Caulobacter sp. FWC2: one gene and its partner. The protein of the gene in region 2 interacts with the protein of the main gene of each other region in a pairwise test. Links are inferred from orthologs where the notes say so. Each region holds a gene or a part of one and is shown on either strand. Other genes may lie near its edges. The genes, in order: CSW62_RS07040 and groL.

Region 1 (11,272 bases), 850 kb from region 2 along the record:
TGCGCTCGTGCACGGCCGCCAGGATCGCCGACACCGTGGCCAGCGAGGTGACGTGGTCGCCCATGCCCGTGCGGATCGGGAACGGCTCTGTCCCCTTCGGCGCGGTGATCGATCCGACCCCGGCGCGCGACCAGAAGGCCGCCACGTCCATGCCGGGCTTGTCGCGGTCCGGACCCGTCAGGCCGTAGCCCGTCAGGCTGCAATAGATCAGGCGCGGATTGATCGCCTTCAGCGTCTCGTAGTCGACGCCGGCGCGCGCCAGGGCGGCGGGGCGGACATTGGTCAGGAAGATGTCGGCGGTGGCCGCCAGGGCCTTTAGGGCGTCGCGGCCCAGGTCGGAGCGGATGTCCAGCACCACGGCCTTCTTGCCGCGGTTATCGAGTTCGAAGATCGGGTTGGCGTCCTGGTCCGAGCCGATGGTGTCGAAGAACCGCCGCATCGGGTCGCCTTCAGGCGACTCGACCTTGATCACCTCGGCGCCCCAGTCGGCCATGATCCCGGCCGCGCCGGGGGCGGCGATATAGGTCGCCAGCTCGACGACCCGCAGTCCCTCCAGCATCGCTCTCTCCCTTTTTCTCGTTGGGAGGAGCATGGGCGAGGGCGGGGGCTGGGGGAAGGCTTACCTTGGGGTAGACGGCCGTCAGGCGGCGGCGCGATCGGCGCGGCGGTCCAGCGCCGAGGCGTCGGCCAGGGCGCGGGCGACGCCGGCCACGGTGACCGGCTTACGCAGCATGATGTCGGCTCCGGCCTCCAGGAAACCGGTGGTCTCCTCGCCATCGCCGTCGATGATGGCGACGATCGGGGCGTGGCGGTTGGGGCCTTCGCCCTCGCGCAGGCTGGCGGTGGCGGCGGGGCCGTCCATGACCGGCATGCGGTGGTCGAACATCAGCAGGTCGAATTCGGCGATCTTGGCCAGATCGGCGGCGCGGCGGCCGTTCTGAGCGTGAACCACCTGGTGGCCCAGCTGCTCGAGGATAGCGCGCAGCATGGCCGCGTTCAGGGCGTCGTCCTCGGCGATCAGGATGCGCAGGGCGCGCGGCGCGCCGGAGGTGTCGGCGACGGCGGCCTCCATCTCCCCGGCGTCGAGCGCGCACTGGGCGTCTGGGTCGAACGGAAGGGTCAAGGTGAAGCAACTGCCGACGCCCACGGCGCTGCGCGCCTCAAGCGCGCCGCCCATCAGACGGGCCAGCTGACGCGACAGCGACAGGCCCAGTCCGGCGCCGTTGACGCCGGCGCCGGTGCGCTCGATGCGGCGGAAGGGCTCGAAGGCTTGCTCCATCTCCTCGGCAGACAGGCCAGGGCCGGTGTCGGCGATCTCGATGGCGATCTGGCCTTCGCGCAGCTCCAGGCGAACCTCGATGCGGCCACGCACGGTATATTTGACCGCGTTGCCCAGCAGGTTGGTGATGATCTGGCGGGTGCGCAGGGCGTCGGCGACGATCGCGCCCTTGTCGCGCAGGCGCAGCAGGGGATCGATGTGGACGGCCAGTTCCAGGCCCTTGATCGCGGCGTTGGGCTTGTCCAGCAGGGCCAGGTCCTGGACCAGGCGCACCGGATCGAAAGGCTGGGCCTCCACGCTGAGGCGGCCGGATTCGGCGGTCTCGGAATCAAGCGTGGCGTTCAGCACGGCGATCAGGTCCTGGGCCGCGTCGAGGGCGGCGTTCAGTTGCTCGCGTGACGGTGCGGCGCGGCCGCCCTTGCCGGCGGCGGCGGCCAGAACGTGGGTGACGCCGGTCAGGCCATTGCGGATCTCGTGGCTCAAGGTGGCGACGATATCGGACTTGGAGCGGGCGGTGCGCTCTGCGGCCTCCAGCACCCGCAGGCGCTCGTCGACCAGGTGCTCGTGCTGGACGGCCAGGTCGTGCTGACGGCGGAACATGCGGTTCAGGATCAGGGCCAGGGTCAGCGCCAGGGCTGTCGCGCCCCAGGTCAGCTCGCCCAGCTGGCGGTCGCCGGAGAAGGACGCGACCAGCGGACCGGCCGCCGCGATCGGCGCAACGATCAGCAGGCCCACCAGATAGGGCGCGGCGAAGAAGGCGCACAGCACCGCGCCGGCCGTGGCCAACAGCAGCAGGGGCTCGCGCGCCGGTCCCGCGCCCAGGGCGAACATGGAGACCTGCACCGAGGCCAGAGCCCAGAGCACGCCGCCCATCACCTGGACTCGGGCCCTACGGTTAAGATCTTGCGACGCTTGGTCGCGCAACCAGTTCACCACCGCGTAGAAGGCGCCCCAGTTGATCGCGAACACCGCGAAGCTGGCGGTCATCCACACGCGGTTGGCGGCGAACGATCCGATCCACACGAAAAGCGGCAGGCTGACCGCGAAAACCCCAAGTGCGTAAGGCAATAGCGCGGCCTGGGCGTCCAGCGCCTTGGCGAGGTGCGCGCCGTCCGTCGAGATATCTTTAGGGCGGCGCTCGGCGAGCAAGATCGCACTCCTCGTAATTGAGGGCGCACCTTAGGGCGGCGTGGTTTGTACCCGGTTACGGGGTATCGTTAATCCACAGGTACGATATTCAAACAATCATTAAGCCTAACCGTCGAGGATAGGGCTCCAAGCACCAGGTCCCGGCAAGCGAACATGGCCACCACACGCGCCGCACTCACCGATTCCGACATCCGCATGCTCGTGAAGGGCGCGACGCCTGACGAGCGCGCGCTGGCGGCGCACAAGCTCTGCCGCAGCATCGACCGTGGCGCGCTGAGCGACGAGGACCGCCAGGTCGCGCACGAAATCCTGCGGGTGATGGCCGCCGACGCCGCCGAGCTGGTCCGCCGGGCCATGGCGGTGACCCTGAAGAACTCCACGGCCCTCCCGCCGGACGTCGCCAACCGCCTGGCCCGCGACGTCGAGAGCGTCAGCCTGCCGATCATCAGCTTCTCGCCGGTGTTCACCGACACCGACCTGGCCGAGATCGTCCGCGTGGGCGGTTCGGTGCGTCAGAAGGCGGTGGCCAAGCGCCCCAAGCTCTCCAGCCGCATCACCACCCTGCTGGTCGAGCAGGGCGACGAGGACGTGGTCGCTACGGCCTGCGCGAACGACAACGCCCGTTTTTCGGAAGTCGCGCTGCAGAAGGTCCTGGACCGCTTCGCCAAGTCCGAAAGCGTGCTGCAGGCTGTCGCCTATCGCACGGCCCTGCCGCTCTCTGTCAGCGAACGCCTGATCGACATGGTCGGCGAGCAGCTGCGCGATCATATCCTTGCCAGCCACGCCCTGTCGGCCGAGCGCACGATGGAGCTCATCCTGGGCGCCAAGGAGCGCGCCACGATCGACCTGGTCGACCAGGCCGGCCGCGCCGCTGATCCCAAGGCCTTCGTAGCGCACCTCAGCAAGGTCGGCCGCCTGTCGCCGTCGCTGCTGCTGCGGGCCCTTGCCCACGGGCACATGACCTTCTTCGAGTGGGCCGTGGCCGAGTTGGCCGGAATTCCGCACCACCGGACCTGGCTGATGATCCATGACGCTGGTCCGCTGGGGCTTAAGGCGATCTGCGAGCGGGCCGGCCTGCCGCCGCGCCTCTATTCGGCCTTCCGCGCGGGCGTCGACGCCTTTCACGGCCTGGAGTTCGACGGCGGCGCCCATGATCGCGAGCGCTTCCAGGAGAATATGATCCAGCGCTTCCTGACCTCGTCGCACACGGTCTCGCGCGAGGACAGCGAGTACCTGATGGAGCGCATGGATCGCAGCAGCGGCCGCCGCCGCTCCGATCGCGCCAGGGACCAGGGCGCGGCCTAGCCGAACGATTGTTCGAAAGGGGTCTGGGCAAGGGCGCGAGCCTGCGCCAGACTTCGCGCCATGTCTGACTCTCCGCCGGGCGAGACCCGTCTCGCCGCCACCGTACTGCTGCTTCGAGACGCGCCTTCATTCGAGGTGCTGATGGTCAAGCGGCATCATCAGATCGACTTCGCCGCCGGGGCCTTGGTGTTCCCGGGCGGCAAGAGCCACCAGGGCGACAGCGACCCGCGCTGGCGCGAACTGGCCATCGGCTTCGACGAGGTTGGCCAGGATGGCGTGGCCCTGCGCATCGCCGCGATCCGCGAGGCCTATGAAGAGGCCGGCATATTGCTGGCCCGCGACGGGGATGGGGCCTTCTACGCCGGAGAGGCGGCCAAGGACGTCCGGGCGGCGGTGGCCGAGGACAAGGTGGCCTTTCTGGACGTGGTCCAGGACCTGGGCCTGAAGCTGGATCTCTCGGCCCTGACGGTGTTCGCCCGCTGGATCACGCCCAAGCTGATGCCCAAGCGCTTCGACACCTGGTTCTACGTCGCCCACGCGCCGTTGGCCCAGCAGGCGATCTGCGACGGCCACGAGGCGGTCGACGCCGAGTGGATCGCCCCAGGCCTGGCGTTGGACCTGGCGGCCTCAGGGCAGCGCAAGGTGATCTTCCCCACGCGCATGAACCTGCAGATGCTGGCCGAGAGCGCCAGCCCAGCCGACGCCGTGGCGCGAGCTGTCGGGCGCGAGCTGGTCACCGTCGAGCCCTGGGTCGACGGCAGGGTGCTGCGGATCCAGGAGAACGCCGGCTATGGGCCGGTGACGGAACCCCTGGACGCGCTTTGAGCAGGCCCTCTAGTTCTTGGGTCCCGGCCCAGCCGCGTTAACCCAGGCCACCACGTCGCTCAGCACCTTGGCGTTGGCCTGGTCGAACGCCGGCACGATGGCCGAGACGCGGTTGTCGGCGGCCTTGACCTTGGCCTCGAAAGTCTGATCGCCGACCAGGGTGCGATCGCTATTGCGATTCAGGACGCCGCGGACGCGGACCACCACCTCGGGCGCGGACTTGGGACCGTTGACATAGTCGGCCTCGAAGGTCCGCACCTCAAGGCGCAGCACGAGGTCGGCCTTCGCCACCTCGCCCCTACCGATCAGGCGAGCGCGGCCCGGATCGTTCTCGAACGCGCGGGCGACGGCTTCCTCGAACAGGATGAAGGCCGGGGACACCCAGCGCGCGTCGGCGATATAGGCGACCTCGCCATTGGTCACGGTCAGGATGCGGTCGCCCGCCGCGGCGCGGGTGAAGGCCGACGGGGCCTTCTGCACGCCGAACATCGCGCCTGTCGGGGCCTTGGTGACGCTGACGTCGGCGTCGCCGAAGCGATACATCGTCGCCGGCTTGGTCTTCGGAAAGACGCTGATGCAGCCGGAAAGGGCCACGGCCAGGGTCGCGACGGTCAGGCCTCGGGCAAGGTTGCGCATCATCGGGCTCACGGCTTGACCTCCACTTCCTTGGCAGGGGCCTTGCTGACCACGCCACGGGGGTTCTGTTCGACGTCGCCGACCAGGCGATCCAGGGACTCGGCGGCCGACTGCAGGGTGACGATGGCCGCTGACAGCTGCGGCAGGCCGGTGCTGGCGAAGTCGCTGGTCGGACCTTCCAGCTTCGAGATCATCGAGCGCGCGTCCTTGGCGGCGGCCTTCAGTTCGGCGGCGGCGTCGCCGGCCTCCTTCAGGGTGCGCTTGGCGTCGCCCTCGACCAGCCCATTGGCGTTGTTGGTCAGATTGGTGATCGACTGGGCGGTCGCATCGATGCTCTGCAGCGCCTTCTGGGCGTCGGCGATGATCTCCTTGCGCTCGCGCAGTTCGGCGGTGACCGCCTGGACGTCGCTGAGCGAGGCGCTGAAGGTCTTGATGTTCTGGTCGGACAGGACACGGTTGACGCGGTCCAGCGCCTCAATGGTGCGGGTCAGCACGGTGCCGCCGCCTTCCAGCAGGTCGGAAAGGGCGCTGCGCTGGCTGCGCAGGACGGGGACCTTGCCGTTCTTGACGGTGTCCTTCAGCAGCTCCTTGTTCGGCGAACCGGCGGTGATCTGCACGTAGTTGACGCCCGTGATGCCCTGCGGCTCCAGCGTCGCGTAGCTGTCGACCTTGACCGGCACGTCCGAGGTCATGCGGACGCGGGCGATGACGCGGTTCGGGTCGCTCTTGTCCAGCTCGATACGGGCGACCTCGCCGACCTTGATGCCGTTGAAGTGGACTTCGCCCCCCGTCGACAGACCGCGCACGGGGCCGATGAACAGGATATCGTAGAGGTCGTAGTCCTTGTTGAAGCTGACCTTGGCCAGCCAGACGACGAAGATCACCAGCCCCATGAACAGGGCGAGGGATATGGCCCCGACCAGGGCGTAGTTGGCGTTTCTTTCCATCAGAAGTCCGTCCTTGCCTCGGCCGGATCCTCGGCGGTCGCGGCGGCGCGACCCCGGGGGCCCAGGAAGTATTGCTTGATCCAGGGATGATCCGAACGCTCGAGTTCGCGAACGGGCGCCACCGCGACGACCTTTTTGTCGGCCAGGACGGCGACACGGTCGGTGATGGCGTACAGGCTGTCCAGGTCGTGTGTGATCATGAACACCGTCAGGTCCAGGCTGTCCGACAGGTCCTTGATCAGGGCGTCGAAGGCCTCGGCCGCGATCGGGTCGAGACCGGCGGTGGGCTCGTCCAGGAACAGCAGTTCGGGGTCCATGGCCAGGGCCCGGGCGAGGCCGGCGCGCTTGCGCATCCCGCCCGACAGCTCGGCCGGCTTCAAGAGCGCGGCGCGGGCGGGCAGGCCGACCATGGCGATCTTCAGATCGGCGATCTCGTCGATCTCGCGGCGCGGCAGCCTGGTGTGTTCGTGCAGCGGCGCGGCGACGTTCTCGCGCACCGTCAGGTTCGAAAACAGGGCGCCTTGCTGGAAGAGAACGCCCCAGCGGCGCTCGACCGACGACCAGCGCCGGCGCGAGGCCACGCGCATGTCGCCGCCAAACAGCCGCACCTGGCCGCCGTCGGGCGTCTTCAGGCCGATGATGGTGTTCAGCAGCACCGACTTGCCGGTGCCCGAACCGCCGACCACGCCCAGGACCTCGCCGCGCTCGACCTTCAGGTCCAGGCCGTCATGGATGATGTTGTCGCCGAAACTGGAGACCAGGCCCCGGACATCGATCGGATGCTTCTCGGCCTCGGCGTTGTCCTCGGCCGGCAAGGGCGCGACCTCAAGCTCATGTTGCTTCTTGGTCGTCGGAGCGCGGGTCAAATGTCCAGCTCCATGTAGACCAGGGCGAAGACCGCATCGATCAGGATGATGGCGAAGATGGCGTGGACCACCGACGCCGTCACGCGACGGCCCAGGGACTCGACGTCGTTGCCGACCTCCATGCCCTGGCGACAGCCGATCGCGGCGATGACCGCGGCCATGACGGGCGCCTTGGACATGCCGATCCAGAAGTGGGTGGCGCCGACGAAGTCGATGATCCGCTGCAGGAAGAAGGTCGGCGACAGGTCCAGCACGACCCAGACCACCAGCATGCCGCCCGCCAGGCCCGCGATCGTCGCCACGAAGACCAGCAGCGGGATGGTGAACAGCAGGGCGGCGAAGCGGGGCAGAACCAGCGCCTCGTAGGGATCCACGCCCATGACCTGCATGGCGTCGATCTCCTGGTTCATCTTCATCGAGCCGATCTCGGCCGCGAAGCTGGAGGCCGAACGGCCGGCCAGCAGAATAGCCGTGATCAGGATGTTGAACTCGCGCATCACCGAGATGCCGATCAACTCGACCGAATAGACCTGGGCGCCGAACTCCGTAAGCATGTTGGCGCCCAGCAGGGCCACCACCGCCCCGATGAAGAAGGTCGTGGTCGCCACGATCGGCAGGGCGTCCAGGCCGGCGCGCTCGCACAGGGCCACGACCGGCGCCCAGCGGATGCGGCGCGGATCGGCGACGCATCGGGCCACGGCGACCAGCAGGTGGCCCAGAAAGACCAGGGTGCCGTAGGCGTCCTGGAACAGGCCAAAGACGCCTCGGCCGATCCGCTCCAGCAGGGCGTGGAAGCCGCCGGGACGAATCTCCGGCTCAGGCTCGACCTGGATGGCGGCGCGCACCAGTTCCAGCAAGCGCAGCACTTCGCGGCGCGCCTGGACGTTCCCCGGCTCGAGGTTCTCGCCGCCCGCCCGCAGAATCGCATAGGCGCCGGCGGTGTCGCAGCGATTGATCCCGGTCAGGTCCATATCGAGCGCGCGTTTGCCGGAGAGGTCAGCGTCCAGGCGCAGGCCCGCGTCGAACAGCCCCCGCGCGGTCCAGTCCCCCGTCAGCACGGCCGTCGTGCGGCCGTCCTGATCGTTTAAGGTGAAGTCCGCCGGTAAAGCCATGAAGTCCTGGGGGCTCGTTTCCTGGTTATATCCAAGCCCCGCCATGGGCCTGACAAGCCCAAAACGCGCCAAGGCGCAGCTTGTTGCCGAATAACGTTCCGCGCCTTGAAAACCCGCGCAACGAGGCGCCTCGACATTGTAGTGCGGCGGGTGCGCGCAGGCGTCCAAATTTCAGTCTTGGTTAACGGATTCCCGTCACGAACATGGTCAACGAAATCTTATCGTCATGACCGGAGCCCCAACGCATGAGCGCGCACGCCAAGCTTGATCAGCGGATGGCCTTCATGCGTTTCGACGAGCGCTCGCGCACGGCGCTGCGCGCCCTCAAACCCTTGATCGACTCTGAGATCAAGGGCGCGCTGAACAAGTTCTACAGCCAGGTCCGCACGTTCCCCGAGACGCGCGTCAAGTTTGGCGACGACGCCCACATGGCTGGCGCCGAGCGCGCTCAGGCGGCCCACTGGAGCCGGATCGTCCAGGCCGACTACAGCGACACCTATGTCCGCGACGTCGAGCGGATCGGTCGCGCCCACGTCCACGCCGATATCCAGCCGCAGTGGTACATCGGCGGCTACGCCCTAGTGGCCGAGGAGTTGATCCGCGCCGTCGTCGCCAAGCGCGCCAAGGGCCTGTTCAACAACGCCGCCAAGTCGGACGCCGATCTGGCCGACGGCCTCTCCGCCCTGACCAAGGCCGTGTTCCTAGACATGGATCTGGCCATCTCAAGCTATCTCTCGGTAATGCAGGAAGAGCGCGAAGCGGTTGAAGCCGAACGCCGGGTCGCCGAGCAGCGCCAGGCCCAGGCCGTGAAGGCCGTCGGCGAGGCTCTGTCCCGGCTGGCCGCCGGCGATCTGTCGACCCGCGTCGAGGGCGATCTGGCGCCCGAATTCCACAGCCTGAAGGTCGACTTCGAGCAAGCCGTAAGCGCCCTGGCCGAAGCCATGCGTTCGGTCGAGCACTCTGCCGGCGGCATCCGCTCGGGCGTCGACGAGATCGCCCGCAGCGCCGAGGACCTGTCGCAGCGCACCGAACAGCAGGCCGCCACGCTGGAGCAGACGGCCGCCGCCGTCGAGCAACTGACCAGTGCAGTCGGCAAGACCGCAAAGAGCGCCCGCGAGGTCTCCTCGCGTGTCAGCGAAGCCTCGACCGAGGCCGAACGCTCGGGCGACATCGTCACCCGCGCCGCCGAGGCCATGACCAAGATCGAGGCGCAATCCTCGCAGGTGAACCAGATCCTGGGCATGATCGACGAGATCGCCTTCCAGACCAACCTGCTGGCCTTGAACGCAGGCGTCGAAGCCGCCCGCGCAGGCGATAGCGGCAAGGGCTTCGCCGTCGTGGCGCAGGAAGTGCGGGCCCTCGCCCAGCGCTCGTCTAGCGCGGCCAGCGAGATCAAGTCGCTAATCACGGAATCGAGCCGCCAGGTCAGCGAAGGCGTCGACCTCGTCGGCCAGACGGGCGAGGCGTTGCGCGGCATCCACGAGAAGGTCGGCGGCATCGACGAGCTGGTGAACGCCATCGCCGCCTCGGCCAGCGAGCAGGCGACGGCCCTGGGCCAGGTCAATTCGGCCGTGACCCAGCTCGATCAGGTGACTCAGCGCAACGCCGCCATGGTCTCGCGGTCGACCGAAGCCACCCACGCCCTGCGCGTCGAGGCCGCCGATCTCTCGAACCGCGTCGGCGCGTTCCGCCTGGGCGGGCGTGCGCAAGGCTTCCAGCCGACCGAGCGCGAGCAGCCGGCCGAGAACCTCGTCCACGCCGCCCGCGCCCGTGTCGCCGCCTTCGCCCGTCCGGGCCGGTAAGGCTTATCTCGGCGGCGGGGCCGTCGAGGCGCGGTGGATCAGGGCGAACGGTAGAAGCTCATCCACCGGTCGTTCGGGCGGATCGTTGCTCTTGGCCTGGGCGATCAGCAACTTGGCCGCCACCGAGGACATCTCCGCGACCGGCTGGCGCACGGTCGTGAGCTGCGGGCGACTGAAGCGTGAGCTGGGGCTGTCGTCGAAGCCCGCCACCGACACGTCGCCGGGCGTCATCAGTCCGGCCTCGGCGATCGCCGCGATGCAGCCCAGGGCCATGTCGTCATTGCTGGCGAAGATCGCCGTCGGGCGATCGGGCAGGGCCAATAGCGCCTTGGCCTGCTCCAGGCCGGACTGGAAGGTGAAGTCGCCCTGGCGCACCCAGTCGCCGACGACGGACAGGCCGCGCGCCTTCATGGCCTCCAGATAGCCCTGACGCCGCGCCTGGCTGGCGCCGTAGCGCGGCTCGCCGACGATGAAGCCAATGCGCTTGTGACCAAGCTCGGCCAGGTGTTCGGTCATCTCGCGCGCGGCGGCGACATCATCCATGTGCACGCGAGAGCCCGGGCCGTCCGCCCGCTCGGGTCCGACGGGGACATAGGGCGTGGCGGTCTTGTCCAGAATCTCCAGCACACCGGGATTGTCGGAGGAGGGGGGCGTCAAGATCACGCCGTCCGGCTTCAGCGCGGCGATGAAGGCGGCCACGTCCTGGCGCACATTCGGGCCGTCATTGTCGATCAGCTCGATCAGCAGGTGATAGCCGGCCTCGCGGCACACCAGGGTCGCGCCCAACTGAATGCGGCTGAGATAGTCGGCGCCGCGCTCGCTCTGCCAGTGGTCGATGGTCAGGGCCGCGTCGACGAAGACGGCGATCACGAACGAGCGTGAGCCGGCCAGGCTACGCGCCGACAGGTTCGGACTGTAGCCCAGGTCGCCGGCCGCCTCGAGCACGCGATCGCGCATGGCGGGCCGAACGTTCGGCTCCTTGTTCATCACCCGCGAAACGGTCTTGATCGAGACGCCGGCCCGCGCGGCGACATCGTAGATCGTCACCGAGGCCATCAGATCGTCCCGACGCTGTTCTGACTCATGTTCATCGAGCCAACCTAGAGCGTCCGCGAGGGATAGGGAAACTCCCCCTTGTCTCGCAAGGAAGGCGCGGCCACTGTCGCCCTTCGACGCGGCGTAAGATCGCGGCGAGTCCGTTTCGTGAAACGGGCTCAATCTAAAAGTCTTAGAGCGGGGCGCTGGCCATGCTCTTGGGGGAGGTGAGTAGAGTGCGGCCTGACGACGGAGCGCGGCCCAAGGAGCCGGTGCGCGCGAACTTCATCGCCGCCTATACCCTGGCCCAGGTCGG
Region 2 (11,367 bases):
GGTGCGCTGGCGGGCGGCCGGCAGGGTTGGGTCGGAGATGAAGCGGACGACCGAGCGCCAGCCACGGACTGGATCATAGCCGCGATGCAGGGTGGCGATGGCCGCGCCCTGGAAGGGGGCGAAGCCCGTCAGGCCCCAGGTGAAGTCCGGCCCCGACTGCGGCGGCAGCGACCTGCAGTCGGCCGAAAGCTTGCACAGCCACACCTCGCCCTCCTCGCCACCGACGATATAGGCGTCGGGACCGGCGGCGGGGTAGGCCGAGATCGCCTCCATGCCCTCGTTGTCCGGGAAGATGGTGGCAGGCTTGGGCGCGGGGGCTGGCAGGCTCCACGTCCCATCGGGTCCGACCGCGTAGCGCCAGATGCGGTGGTCGCGCTCGAAGCTGACCAGGCGGTCGCCGTTGGGCAGCACGGCCAGGCCCTCGGCGTCGGCCTGCTGCTTGTTCTGAAGGGGCCGGCCGTCCAGGCCCTTCAGCGGCCACAGCTTGGTTTCGGTGAGGCCGACGAGCTTGCCGGCCGCGTCCAGCGCGACCTTGGCCTCGAAGACGTCGCCCTCGTCGCTGATCGCCGTCAGCCGGCCGTCGGCGGTGACCGACAGGTCCGACAGGCCATGCAGGCGCGACGTGGTCGCGCTGGTCAGCGCCAGGCCGCCTGCATAGGTAAAGCCGCCGTCCAGCGTGGTCTTGGCCGGATTGGACGCGTCCAGCGGCACCGGCGCGGCGGTGACGGTGATCTCCGGCCCGACCTTGACCGGCGCCGGCGGTGTGGCGACCCCCGGTGGCGGCTTACGCGGCGTGCACTGGGTGGCCAGGCCGCTCAGGCCGCCGACCATGCCCAGGACGAGCGCGGCGCGCAGACCGATCACGCGGAAACCTTACCGACCTTCGGTGTCTGAGGCGTCACGACCGGCGGCGGGGTCAGCAAGCCGCGCGTACGGGCGATCTGGCGTGGTTCTTCCTCGAACAGCGCGGCCAGCTGCTCGACCAGCACCCCGCCCAGTTGCTCGACATCGACGATGGTGACGGCGCGGCGGTAATAGCGCGTGACGTCGTGGCCGATGCCGATGGCGATCAGCTCCACGGGGCTCTTGCCCTCGATCTCACCGATGACCTGGCGCAAGTGACGCTCCAGATAGTGGCCCGAATTGACGCTCAGGGTGGAGTCGTCCACCGGCGCGCCATCGGAAATCACCATCAGAATGCGGCGAGCTTCGGGCCGGCCGATGATCCGCTGGTGGGCCCACATCAGGGCCTCGCCGTCGATGTTCTCCTTCAGGAGACCCTCGCGCATCATCAAACCGAGGTTCTTGCGGGCCCGGCGCCACGGAGAATCGGCGGCCTTGTAGATGATGTGGCGCAGGTCGTTCAGGCGGCCGGGGGCGGCGGGTTTGCCGGCCTTGATCCACTCGTCGCGGCTGGTTCCGCCCTTCCAGGCGCGGGTGGTGAAGCCCAGCACCTCGGTCTTGACCCCGCAGCGTTCCAGCGTGCGCGCCAGGATGTCGGCGCAGATCGCCGCCACCATGATCGGCCGTCCCCGCATCGAGCCGGAATTGTCGATCAGCAGGGTGACGACCGTGTCGCGGAACTCCTGGTCCTCTTCCTGCTTGAAGGAAAGCGGCGCGGTCGGGTCGATGATCACCCGCGTCAGGCGGGCGACGTCCAGCATCCCTTCCTCGAGATCGAAGGTCCAGGCGCGGTTCTGCTGAGCCAGCAGGCGGCGCTGCAGCTTGTTGGCCAGGCGCGAGACGACGCTGGAAAGCGCCGACAGCTGCTGGTCCAGATAGGCGCGCAGGCGCGTCAGCTCCTCGGCGTCGCACAGGTCCTCGGCGTCGACGACCTCGTCGTGGGCCGTGGTGAAGACCTTGTAGAGCGGCTCACCGCCCTGAGCGGCGCCGGGGTCGGGACGGGCGGGCTTGGCGCCGTCGCCCATCTCTGGCTGCTCGTCGGACTCCTCGGGCTCGCCCTCCTGGTCCGACTGAACCATCTCCTCGTCGCCGGCCTCGGTCTCGCGGTCGGAGGCCTCACTCTCCTGCGGCGAGGAACCCTCGGGCTGTTCGCCTTCGCCCTCGCCCTGATCCTCGTCGGAATTCTCGGTCGCGCCTTCCTCTTCGCCGTCGTCCTCGTCGGCGCTTTCGGTGGCGTCGGACATCTCCTCGCCAAGGTCCAGGTCGCGCAGGATCTCGCGGGTCACCCGCGCGAAGGCGGCCTGGTCGTCGATGGCGGCGGCCAGGCGGTCCAGGTCCTTGCCGGCCCTCATCTCGATGTCGTTGCGCAGGATGTCGACCAGGGCCTTGGCCCCGTCCGGCGGCGCGTCGCCGGTCAGGCGCTCGCGGACCATGAGGCCCAGGATCTCGGCCATCGGCGCCGACTGGCGGTCGGTAGCGACGGCGCGCGTCAGGCCCTGCTTTTCCAGCCGGGCCTCGAGAGCGGCGGTCAGGTTGCCGCGCACGCCGCCCAGGGCGTTGGCGCCGATCGCTTCCAGCCGCGCCTGCTCGATCGACTCGAAGGCCGCCTGGCCGTCGGGGGAGCTGGGGCGGGCGCGGGCGTGGGCGATCGGATCGTGGTGGGCCAGGCGCAGGGCCATCTGGTCGGCCAGGCCGCGGATGCGCGCGGCCTCCTTGGAGCTCAGGTCGCGCGGCGGGTGCGGCAGGATCGCGCGCTTGCCCAGAAGCTGCGGGCCATCGCCCGAGAACACGACCTCCAGGTCCGGCATTTCGGCAAGCGAGCGCGCGGCGTGCGCCAGGGCGCGCTTGAAGGGTTCGGTCGGGCTTTCGGGCTTGGAGGCCATGGCTTCGAGTTAGCGGCGCCGGGCGGCGAAAACAAGGAACGCCGTGCTCGGACGGGACGTTGATTTTCCAACAGCGCCGCCAAGGCGGTCCTCGGAGGAAACGCAGATGCTCAAGTGGGCCATTATTCTCGCCGTCGTCGCCCTGATCGCTGGGGCCCTGGGTTTCACTGGCGTGGCCGGCGCGGCGGCCGGTGTCGCCAAGATCCTGTTCTTCCTGTTCCTCATCGGCTTCGTGATCGTCGCCCTGCTGGGCGCGACCGTGTTCAAGGCGGCGGCAGGCCCGAAATAGCCGCCGCACGCCTTGCGCGGGCCGGAGCGGACGTCGACCCCGCCGCCGGCATCAGTGTGACGCTAGGACCCCGTGGGAGGGGTCCTAGCGTCCCGCGTAGGCCTTGGCTTGCCGGGCCACGAGCGCGTTCAGGTCGCCCATCTCCAGATTCACGTCGATCAGGTGCAGGCCCCAGTCCTTCAGCACATAGCCGCCGACCATGACGTCGCCAGCGATCTCATCGGTGCGCGGATCGGCCGGATCGGCGTTCACCTTGACCGACAGATAGGTGAAGTCGCCTTCGCTGACGCACTTGGCCGAGAGCAAGCCGGGCAGCGAAACGAACGGCGTCGAGACCTTCACATCCTTGGCGAACGGTTTCGGCTCTCCGCTCGACTGGAAGCTCTTGCTGCTCAGATAGCTGTGCACCGGGGTTTCGTCGGTGGAGGCCTTGCCGGCGACCAGGGCGGCGGGGTTCACGCAACCGGCGCGGTGGCCCTGCTCGTCGGTCTTGCCGAAGCGGCTGTTGGCAGGCGGCGGGCTGGAGGCGCGGAACGAGACGTAGGTCACCAGGCATCCGGCCTGATCGGCCTTGTCGCACAGCGGGATCGAGCCGAACTTGCCATCGGTCACCGGCGTGTTCATGCCGAGCACATAGGCCGAGATCATCTGCTTCTGGGCCGGTTTGCCGTCCACCTCGTTCTTCAGGAGGTCCAGCAGCATCCGCGAGCCCTGGCTGTGGCCCAGCAGCACAACACCCCTAGCCTTCCCATTGGGTCCCTTGTTCTCGTTGGCCAGGTACCAGCGCCAGGCGTCGCGCACGTCGCCATAGGCCAGGACGCCGTTGCCCGGCGAGGGCTGGCCCATCATCACCGCGCGCAGGGCCGCCAGGGTCACCTGGCGATACATCGGGGCGAACAGCCGGCATTGGCCGCCGAAGCGGGCCAGCTGCTGCTCGACCACGCGGCGCTCGGCCTCGTCGATGACCATGTCGCTGTTGCCGCCCGGATCGGTCGAGACGGTCGGATAGATGTAGAAGCAGTCATAGGCCGGGCTGGCGACCGGCTTGAACGCCTCGGTCGAGGTCTTGCCGTCGGCCTGGACGATGGTCGTGGTCTGGTCGACCGCGCAGGCGTCCTGGCGGCCCGGCAGGCATAGCCAGTTCTCTGTCTTGCCATAGTCGTTGGGCGTCACGCCCGTCGGGGCCTGGGCGCGAGCCGCGCCCGCCAGAGCCAAGCCGGCCATCAAGCCTAGAGCCGCCAGAGTCTTCGCCATCGTCTTCCCCTCCCGATGCGTTTCGAACGCTCGTTTGGCGCGGACAATGACGGAGAGAACACCACTCGCCAAGTGGGCTTGGAACGCCTTTGGCGCGAGGCTTGCGACGTCGACGGCGATTGTCCCGTCAAGGGACGCTCCTGCGTTCGTATCGAGGTCGGCCATGAGCCCCAAGACCCTTCTCCGCGTCGGCGTGCTGGCGGTTTTCGCTGGCCTTACCCTGGCTTCGCCCGTGCTGGCGGACGGCTATGAGCGCGCTCCGGTGCGCCAGCATCATGCGCCAAAACGGGTCACGACGCGCACCAAGGTGGTCTATGTCGACCGCGTGGTGGAGCGCCGCGTGCCGGTCTATGTCGACCGTCCCACCACCCAGATCGTCGAGAAGATTGTCGAAAAGCCGGTGATCATCGAGCGGCCGGTCGTGGTCGAAAAGCGTATCGAGGTGCCCGTCGAGAAGCTGGTCCAGGTTCCGGTCGAGAAGATCGTGGACCGGCCCGTCTATATCGACCGTCCGGTCGAGAAGATTGTCGAGAAGATCGTCGAAAAGCGCGTGGAAGTGCCGGTGGATCGTCCGGTCTATGTGGATCGTCCGGTTCCCGTGGATCGCCCCGTCCCTGTGGACCGTCCCGTTCCGACCCCGGCCCCGACGGTCACGCCGTGCCAGCAGGCCTGTTCAGGCCCGGGCGGTGAGGTGGTCGACAGGATCATTCAGGTGCCGGTCTACGTCTATGTCGACCGCCCGGTGGACCGCCCGGTCTATGTGCCGGTCCAGCAGCAGGGCGGCTGCCAGCCCCGCGTCTGCGGAGGCGCGGTCTACCAGCAGCAGTGCAGCCCTTGCGGCGGACAACGCTACGAGGACAGCTATTACGAGGAGAGCCGCGAGCGCTCGTCCTACGAGTATTCGAGCGACTATTCGGGCTCGCGCTATAGCGCAGGCGGCGGCTGGAACGCGGGTTCCGTCGGCAGCTCGGCGTGGGGCAACTATATCGAGCCGCCGCCCCTGCCGATGGGCTATGTCGGCGCGCAGTCGGGCGGGCGTGGCGGCGGTTACGGCGGTCCTGGCCTGGCAGGCGGTGGCGGCTATGCGGGCGGCTACGCCGGCAGCTCTTCGAGCGGCTATGCGTCGAGCTCGGCGTCGGCCTCAGCCTCTGCGTCGTCCTCGATCCACATCGGCGGCGGCTATCATGGCGGCGGCAGCAAGGGCGGCTGCGGCGCCTGCGGTGGCGGCGGCAAGCATCACTAGGGTCTAGAGCGAGAGCCAGCGCCTCGGGTTCTTGTCGCCCAGGGCGCGGGCCTCGCCGGGCTTGAGGCCCAGCTCACGCATCCGGTAGGCGACGATCTCGCGCAGCGCCTCGACGGGCTCCTGGCCTTTGACGGGGCTTGAGGCCACCGAGCCGGCGTTCATCGCCAGGTCCACGGCCGCCCACTCGGCCTGGGCGCGATCCGACTTTCCGACCGCGAAGTAGTGACGGACCGGCAGGCGCTCGCCCGCGACTTCGACCATCACGCCGATGACCCAGCCTTGAACGATCAGATCGGCGTCGGGGCGTTGGCGGAACATAGAGGCGCATGTAGCGCTCGCCAGGCCTCGCGGATAGGGCCTCTAGCCGATCAGCTGGAACGCTGCCTGGCTGACCAGGCCCAGCACAAGCCAAGCCGAGACGCCCACCAGGATGAGGCTGGTTCGCGACGCGCGGCGACGGCGCTGGGCGGGATACAAACGCACGAGCGACATTTCAGCCTCCATGCTCTGCAACGTGAGCGGAAGATTAACGTCGAACCTTCGCCTTGGTTCTCGCGCGTCACGGGAGTGTGAAACCGTCGTCATGCGGACAAAGAAAAAGGGCGGAGCCTCGCGGCCCCGCCCTCAATCATTTCAGCGTTTAGCCGACAGGACTTCTTAGAAATCCATGTCGCCCATGCCGCCCGGCATGCCGCCGCCCGGAGCGCCACCGGCGTTCTTCTTCGGGGCTTCGACGATGGCGGCTTCCGTGGTGATCAGCAGGCCGGCCACAGAAGCGGCGTCTTGCAGAGCGGTGCGGACCACCTTGGCCGGGTCGATGACGCCGTCGGCGATCAGGTCGACATATTGCTCGGTCTGGGCGTTGAAGCCGAACGAGGCGCTGGTGCTTTCCAGAACCTTGCCGACCACGATCGAGCCTTCGACGCCGGCGTTTTCGGCGATCTGACGGATCGGGGCCTGCAGGGCGCGACGGACGATGGCGATGCCAGCGGTCTGGTCGGCGTTGTCGCCGGTCAGGCCGGCCAGGGCTTGCGAAGCCTTCAGCAGAGCCGTGCCGCCGCCCGGGACGATGCCTTCATCGGCGGCCGCGCGGGTCGCGTTGAGGGCGTCGTCGACGCGGTCCTTCTTTTCCTTCACTTCGACTTCGGTCGAGCCGCCGACGCGGATGACCGCAACGCCGCCGGCCAGCTTGGCCAGGCGTTCTTGCAGCTTTTCCTTGTCGTAGTCCGACGTGGTGTCTTCGATCTGGCGCTTGATCTGGGCGATACGGGCTTCGATCGCGTCCTTTTCACCGATGCCGTCCACGATCGTGGTGTCGTCCTTGGTGATCGAGACCTTCTTGGCCTTGCCGAGCATGTCGAGCGACACGTTCTCGAGCTTGATGCCCAGGTCTTCCGACACGACTTGAGCGCCGGTCAGGATGGCCAGGTCTTCCAGCATGGCCTTGCGGCGATCGCCGAAGCCCGGAGCCTTGACGGCGGCGACGCGCAGGCCGCCACGCAGCTTGTTGACGACCAGCGTGGCCAGGGCCTCGCCTTCGACGTCTTCAGCGATGATGACCAGCGGGCGGCCCGACTGGACGACGGCTTCCAGCACCGGCAGCAGCGGCTGCAGCGACGACAGCTTCTTTTCGAACAGCAGGATGAGCGGCTCTTCGAGCTGAACTTCCATCTTGTCGGCGTTGGTGATGAAGTACGGCGACAGGTAGCCGCGGTCGAACTGCATGCCTTCGACGACGTCGAGTTCGGTCTCGGCGGTCTTGGCTTCTTCGACGGTGATGACGCCTTCGTTGCCGACCTTGTCCATGGCCTTGGCGATCATGTCGCCAACTTCCTTGTCGCCGTTGGCCGAGATGGTGCCGACCTGAGCGATTTCGGTGTTGGTGGTGACCTTCTTCGACGACGCCTTGATCTCGGCGACGACGATGGCGACGGCCTTGTCGATGCCGCGCTTCAGGTCCATCGGGTTCATGCCGGCGGCGACCGACTTCAGGCCTTCTTGCACGATGGCCTGGGCCAGGACCGTGGCGGTCGTGGTGCCGTCACCGGCCTTGTCGTTGGTCTTCGAGGCCACTTCGCGGATCATTTGCGCGCCGAGGTTCTCGAAACGATCGCTCAGTTCGATTTCCTTGGCGACCGAGACGCCGTCCTTGGTCGAGCGCGGGGCGCCGAAGGACTTTTCGATCACGACGTTGCGGCCCTTGGGGCCCAGGGTCACCTTCACCGCGTTGGCGAGGATGTTGACGCCGCGCAGCATCTTGTCGCGCGCGTCCGAAGAGAAATAAACGTCTTTAGCGGCCATGTGTATGAGCCCTTCTAAAAGAGAAACTAGGGGTCGAAAGCGAAGAGGACGGAGGAGGCTTAGGCCTCGACCACGCCCAGGACGTCGCTTTCCTTCATGATCAGGAGGTCCTGACCGTCGACCTTCACTTCCGTGCCCGACCACTTGCCGAACAGGATGCGATCACCAGCCTTCACGTCGAGAGCGACGACGTCGCCCTTGTCGTTACGCGCGCCGGGACCGACGGCGACGACTTCGCCTTCTTGCGGCTTTTCCTTGGCGGTGTCGGGGATGATGATCCCGCCCTTGGTCTTGGTTTCTTCTTCGACGCGCTTCACGAGGACGCGGTCGCCCAGGGGACGAAATTTCATGGGTGTTCTCCGTCGGAACGGTTTCAAATAAAGGCTGCGCTGGATCGGGGAGCGAGGCTGTTAGCAGTCGCTCCCATCGAGTGCCAACGCTGGGCGTGAGTTAGGCAGCGCGCTCGGTTGAGTCAAGGACAGGGTGGGCGAAGTTTTTGCGTCGCCTGACCAAGGGGAGACCGCTGATGTTCGATCATATGGGGCTTGGGGTGAGCGATTTCACCCGGTCGGCCGCCTTTTATGACGCCGCCCTGGCGCCGCTGGGGATCCGCCAGCTCTATGTCGTGCCCAAGGAATTCACCAACGGCGTCGACGTGGCGGGTTATGGCCGCGAGCGGCCGATGTTCTGGGTTTCCGGCCACGACACGACGCAGGGCAAGCTTCACGTCGCCTTCGCCGCGGAAACCCGCGCCCAGGTCGACGCCTTTTACGAAGCGGCGCTGAAGGCTGGCGGGAAAGACAATGGTTCGCCCGGACTTCGCCCACATTACGATAAGGACTATTACGGCGCGTTCGTTCTGGACCCGGACGGCTTCAACGTCGAGGCTGTCTGCCGCGCGCCCGAATAACGTCGAGAATAACAGGAGTTCCAAGGCCTATGTCGAGCTACGTCCTGTCGCTGTTCCTGGCGGTCCTGGCCTGCGTCATCGGCGGGAGCCTGGGCGGCATGATCCTGGCCCGGCCGCAGACCATGCTCGGCCTGGCGGGGCTGGCCGACGACGACACGCCCAAGCCGCCGCTGTTCGCCGAGGGCCGGGCCTTGGGCGGGGTGCTGATCGCCTCGCACGGCGTGGCGGCGCTCTATCTCGGCTACCAGCCGCGCATCGGAGCGGCCATGGCGTTAGCCTTGGCCGTCGCCTGGCTGGGCGCGGCGGCGGGAAGGGCGATCTCGGCGGCGATGGACGGCGAGGCCGGGCGCTACAACAGCGGCGCGATGGTGTTCAACGCCCTGATCGGCATCACGCTCAGCCTGCCGTTCTTCAATATCGGCCGCGTGGTGCTGGAAGGCGCGCGACTGGCCTAAAGCGCCTTCTCGTGCGCGAGCAGCCAGCGTTTGCGATCGATTCCGCCGCCGTAGCCGGTCAGCGCCCCGTCCATGCCGATCACCCGGTGGCAGGGCGCGACGATGCTGAGCGGGTTTGAGCCGTTGGCGTGGCCGGCGGCGCGGACCGCTAGCGGACGCCCGGCGCGACGGGCAAGCTCCGAATAGGTGATCGTCTCACCAGCCGGGATCCGCGTCAGGGCCGTCCACACCGCGTGCTGGAAGGCCGTGCCGTTGGTGACCCAAGCGAGGGTGTTCAGGGCTTCGAACTGGCCGGCGAAGTAGGCGGTGATGGCGTCGCGGATAGCGACCGGCGTCGCGCCAGGCTCGGGACGCAGCGGGCCGTAGTGCGTTTTCAGCAGGCGGTCGAGACGGTGCTCGTGGTCTTGGAAGTCCATCGCGCGCAGGGCGCCGGCCTCGTCGGTGACGATCAGCAACTCGCCGATCGGCGAGGGCGCGCGGTCCAGGAGCAGGCGAGCGGGGCGACTCATCGGGCGATCATCGCCGGGCGAGGCGAGGGTGTCCGCCCGGAATTTGCGGCGGTGAAGCCCCCTCCACCAGCTTCGCTGGTCCCCCTCCCCCATAAAGGGGGAGGAGAGTCCGTGATTGCTCCTCCCCCTTCATGGGGGAGGTGTCGCCGATAGGCGACGGAGGGGGCGGCGCTGACCTACCGAATCCCCGGCACGTGCAGAGCCGCTTCCTTCTCGGCCTTCTGCTTGTAAACGAGGTCGCCGTACTTGCCGTATTCCATGCGGGCGATCGTGCGCTGGTGCACCTCGTCCGGGCCGTCGGCCAGGCGCAGGGTGCGGATGCCGGCATAGGCCTTGGCCAGGCCGAAGTCGGTGGTCACGCCGCCGCCGCCGTGGGCCTGGATGGCGTCGTCGATGATCTTCAGGGCCAGGCGCGGGGCCGCGACCTTGATCATGGCGATCTCCAGACGGGCCGACTTGTTGCCGGCCTTGTCCATCATGTCGGCGGCCTTCAGGCACAGCAGGCGGCACATCTCGATGTCGATGCGGGCGTCGGCGACGCGCTCTTCCCACACCGAGTGGTCCGAGACGTACTTGCCGAAGGCCTTGCGGCTCATCAGGCGCTTGCACATCTTCTCCAGCGCGACTTCCGCCGTGCCGATGGTGCGCATGCAGTGGTGGATGCGGCCAGGACCCAGGCGGCCCTGGGCGATCTCGAAGCCGCGGCCCTCGCCCAGCAGCAGGGCGTCCTCAATCGGCACGCGCACGTCCTTGAGGATGACCTCGGCATGGCCGTGCGGGGCGTCGTCATAGCCGAACACCGGCAGCATGCGGACGATCTCGATGCCCGGCGCGTCCAGCGGCACCAGGACCTGGCTCTGCTGGGCGTGGCGGCTGGCGTTATCCGGGTCGGTCTTGCCCATGACGATGGCGACCTTGCAGCGCGGATCGCCCACGCCCGAGGACCACCACTTGCGGCCGTTGATCACATAGTGGTCGCCGTCGCGCTCGATGCGGGTCTCGATATTGGTGGCGTCCGAGCTGGCCACCGCCGGCTCGGTCATCAGGAAGGCCGAACGGATCTCGCCGTTCATCAGCGGGCGCAGCCAGCGCTCCTTCTGGGCCAGCGTGCCGTAGCGCATCAGCACTTCCATATTGCCGGTGTCGGGCGCCGAGCAGTTGAAGACTTCCGAGGCGAAGCCGACCTTGCCCAGCTGTTCGGCGATCAGGCTGTATTCGAGGTTGGTCAGTTGCACGCCCTCGAACTGGAACGTGTCGTCGACATGGGTCTGGCCGCTGTGCGGCGGCATGAAGAAGTTCCACAGGCCGGCGGCCTTGGCTTTCGCCTTCAGCTCCTCGACGACCTGGACGACCTTCCAGCGCTCGGCGCCGAGTACGTCCATCTCGGCCTCGTATCGCGGAATGGCCGGCACGATGTGCTCGTCCATGAACGCGGTGACGCGGTCCAGGAAGGCGCGCTGCGTGGGGGAGATGTCGAAGTCCATGGTCGTTCCCTCTACCCGGTTCTCAATGTGTCAAACGCTTGTTTGAAGTGTTTGTAGACCGGCTTCAGGCGGGCGGCAAGCGGGCAGGTGGGGACAGGCGTCGAAGCGGTTGTTCGAACTGGGTTGTCACGGCGGC

Evidence for each region.
Region 1: the proteins of groL (region 2) and CSW62_RS07040 interact in binary tests that used the Escherichia coli proteins (3 or more experiments, as listed by UniProt). The link is inferred for Caulobacter sp. FWC2 from one-to-one orthologs.

Annotation. Positions count from the first base shown.
Region 1 is NZ_PEBF01000001.1:1,431,221-1,442,492, forward strand. What follows is about bases 5,049-7,915. They hold CSW62_RS07040 (ABC transporter ATP-binding protein), read right to left. Parts: upstream 6,957-7,915; coding sequence 6,141-6,956; downstream 5,049-6,140. Other genes in these bases: CSW62_RS07030 (ABC-type transport auxiliary lipoprotein family protein), read right to left, coding at 5,049-5,197; CSW62_RS07035 (MlaD family protein), read right to left, coding at 5,203-6,141; CSW62_RS07045 (ABC transporter permease), read right to left, coding at 7,004-7,915. Outside these bases: CSW62_RS07010 (CaiB/BaiF CoA-transferase family protein), read right to left, coding at 1-559; CSW62_RS07015 (hybrid sensor histidine kinase/response regulator), read right to left, coding at 641-2,428; pole-localized protein SpbR, read left to right, coding at 2,582-3,733; CSW62_RS07025 (NUDIX hydrolase), read left to right, coding at 3,794-4,558; more of CSW62_RS07030, read right to left, coding at 4,568-5,048; more of CSW62_RS07045, read right to left, coding at 7,916-8,119; CSW62_RS07050 (methyl-accepting chemotaxis protein), read left to right, coding at 8,365-9,921; CSW62_RS07055 (LacI family DNA-binding transcriptional regulator), read right to left, coding at 9,925-10,977; CSW62_RS07060 (MFS transporter), read left to right, coding at 11,193-11,272. UniProt on the Escherichia coli protein: Part of the ABC transporter complex MlaFEDB, which is involved in a phospholipid transport pathway that maintains lipid asymmetry in the outer membrane by retrograde trafficking of phospholipids from the outer membrane to the inner membrane.
Region 2 is NZ_PEBF01000001.1:576,547-587,913, forward strand. What follows is about bases 5,552-8,513. They hold groL (chaperonin GroEL), read right to left. Parts: upstream 7,874-8,513; coding sequence 6,230-7,873; downstream 5,552-6,229. Other genes in these bases: CSW62_RS02800 (IMCp domain-containing protein), read left to right, coding at 5,552-5,572; CSW62_RS02805 (hypothetical protein), read right to left, coding at 5,576-5,890; CSW62_RS26740 (hypothetical protein), read right to left, coding at 5,933-6,064; groES (co-chaperone GroES), read right to left, coding at 7,933-8,223; CSW62_RS02820 (VOC family protein), read left to right, coding at 8,400-8,513. Also shown: CSW62_RS02780 (esterase-like activity of phytase family protein), read right to left, coding at 1-864; cobaltochelatase subunit CobT, read right to left, coding at 861-2,786; CSW62_RS02790 (DUF1328 domain-containing protein), read left to right, coding at 2,893-3,075; CSW62_RS02795 (DUF3089 domain-containing protein), read right to left, coding at 3,160-4,329; more of CSW62_RS02800, read left to right, coding at 4,493-5,551; more of CSW62_RS02820, read left to right, coding at 8,514-8,783; CSW62_RS02825 (DUF4345 family protein), read left to right, coding at 8,813-9,238; CSW62_RS02830 (methylated-DNA--[protein]-cysteine S-methyltransferase), read right to left, coding at 9,235-9,747; CSW62_RS02835 (acyl-CoA dehydrogenase family protein), read right to left, coding at 9,924-11,231.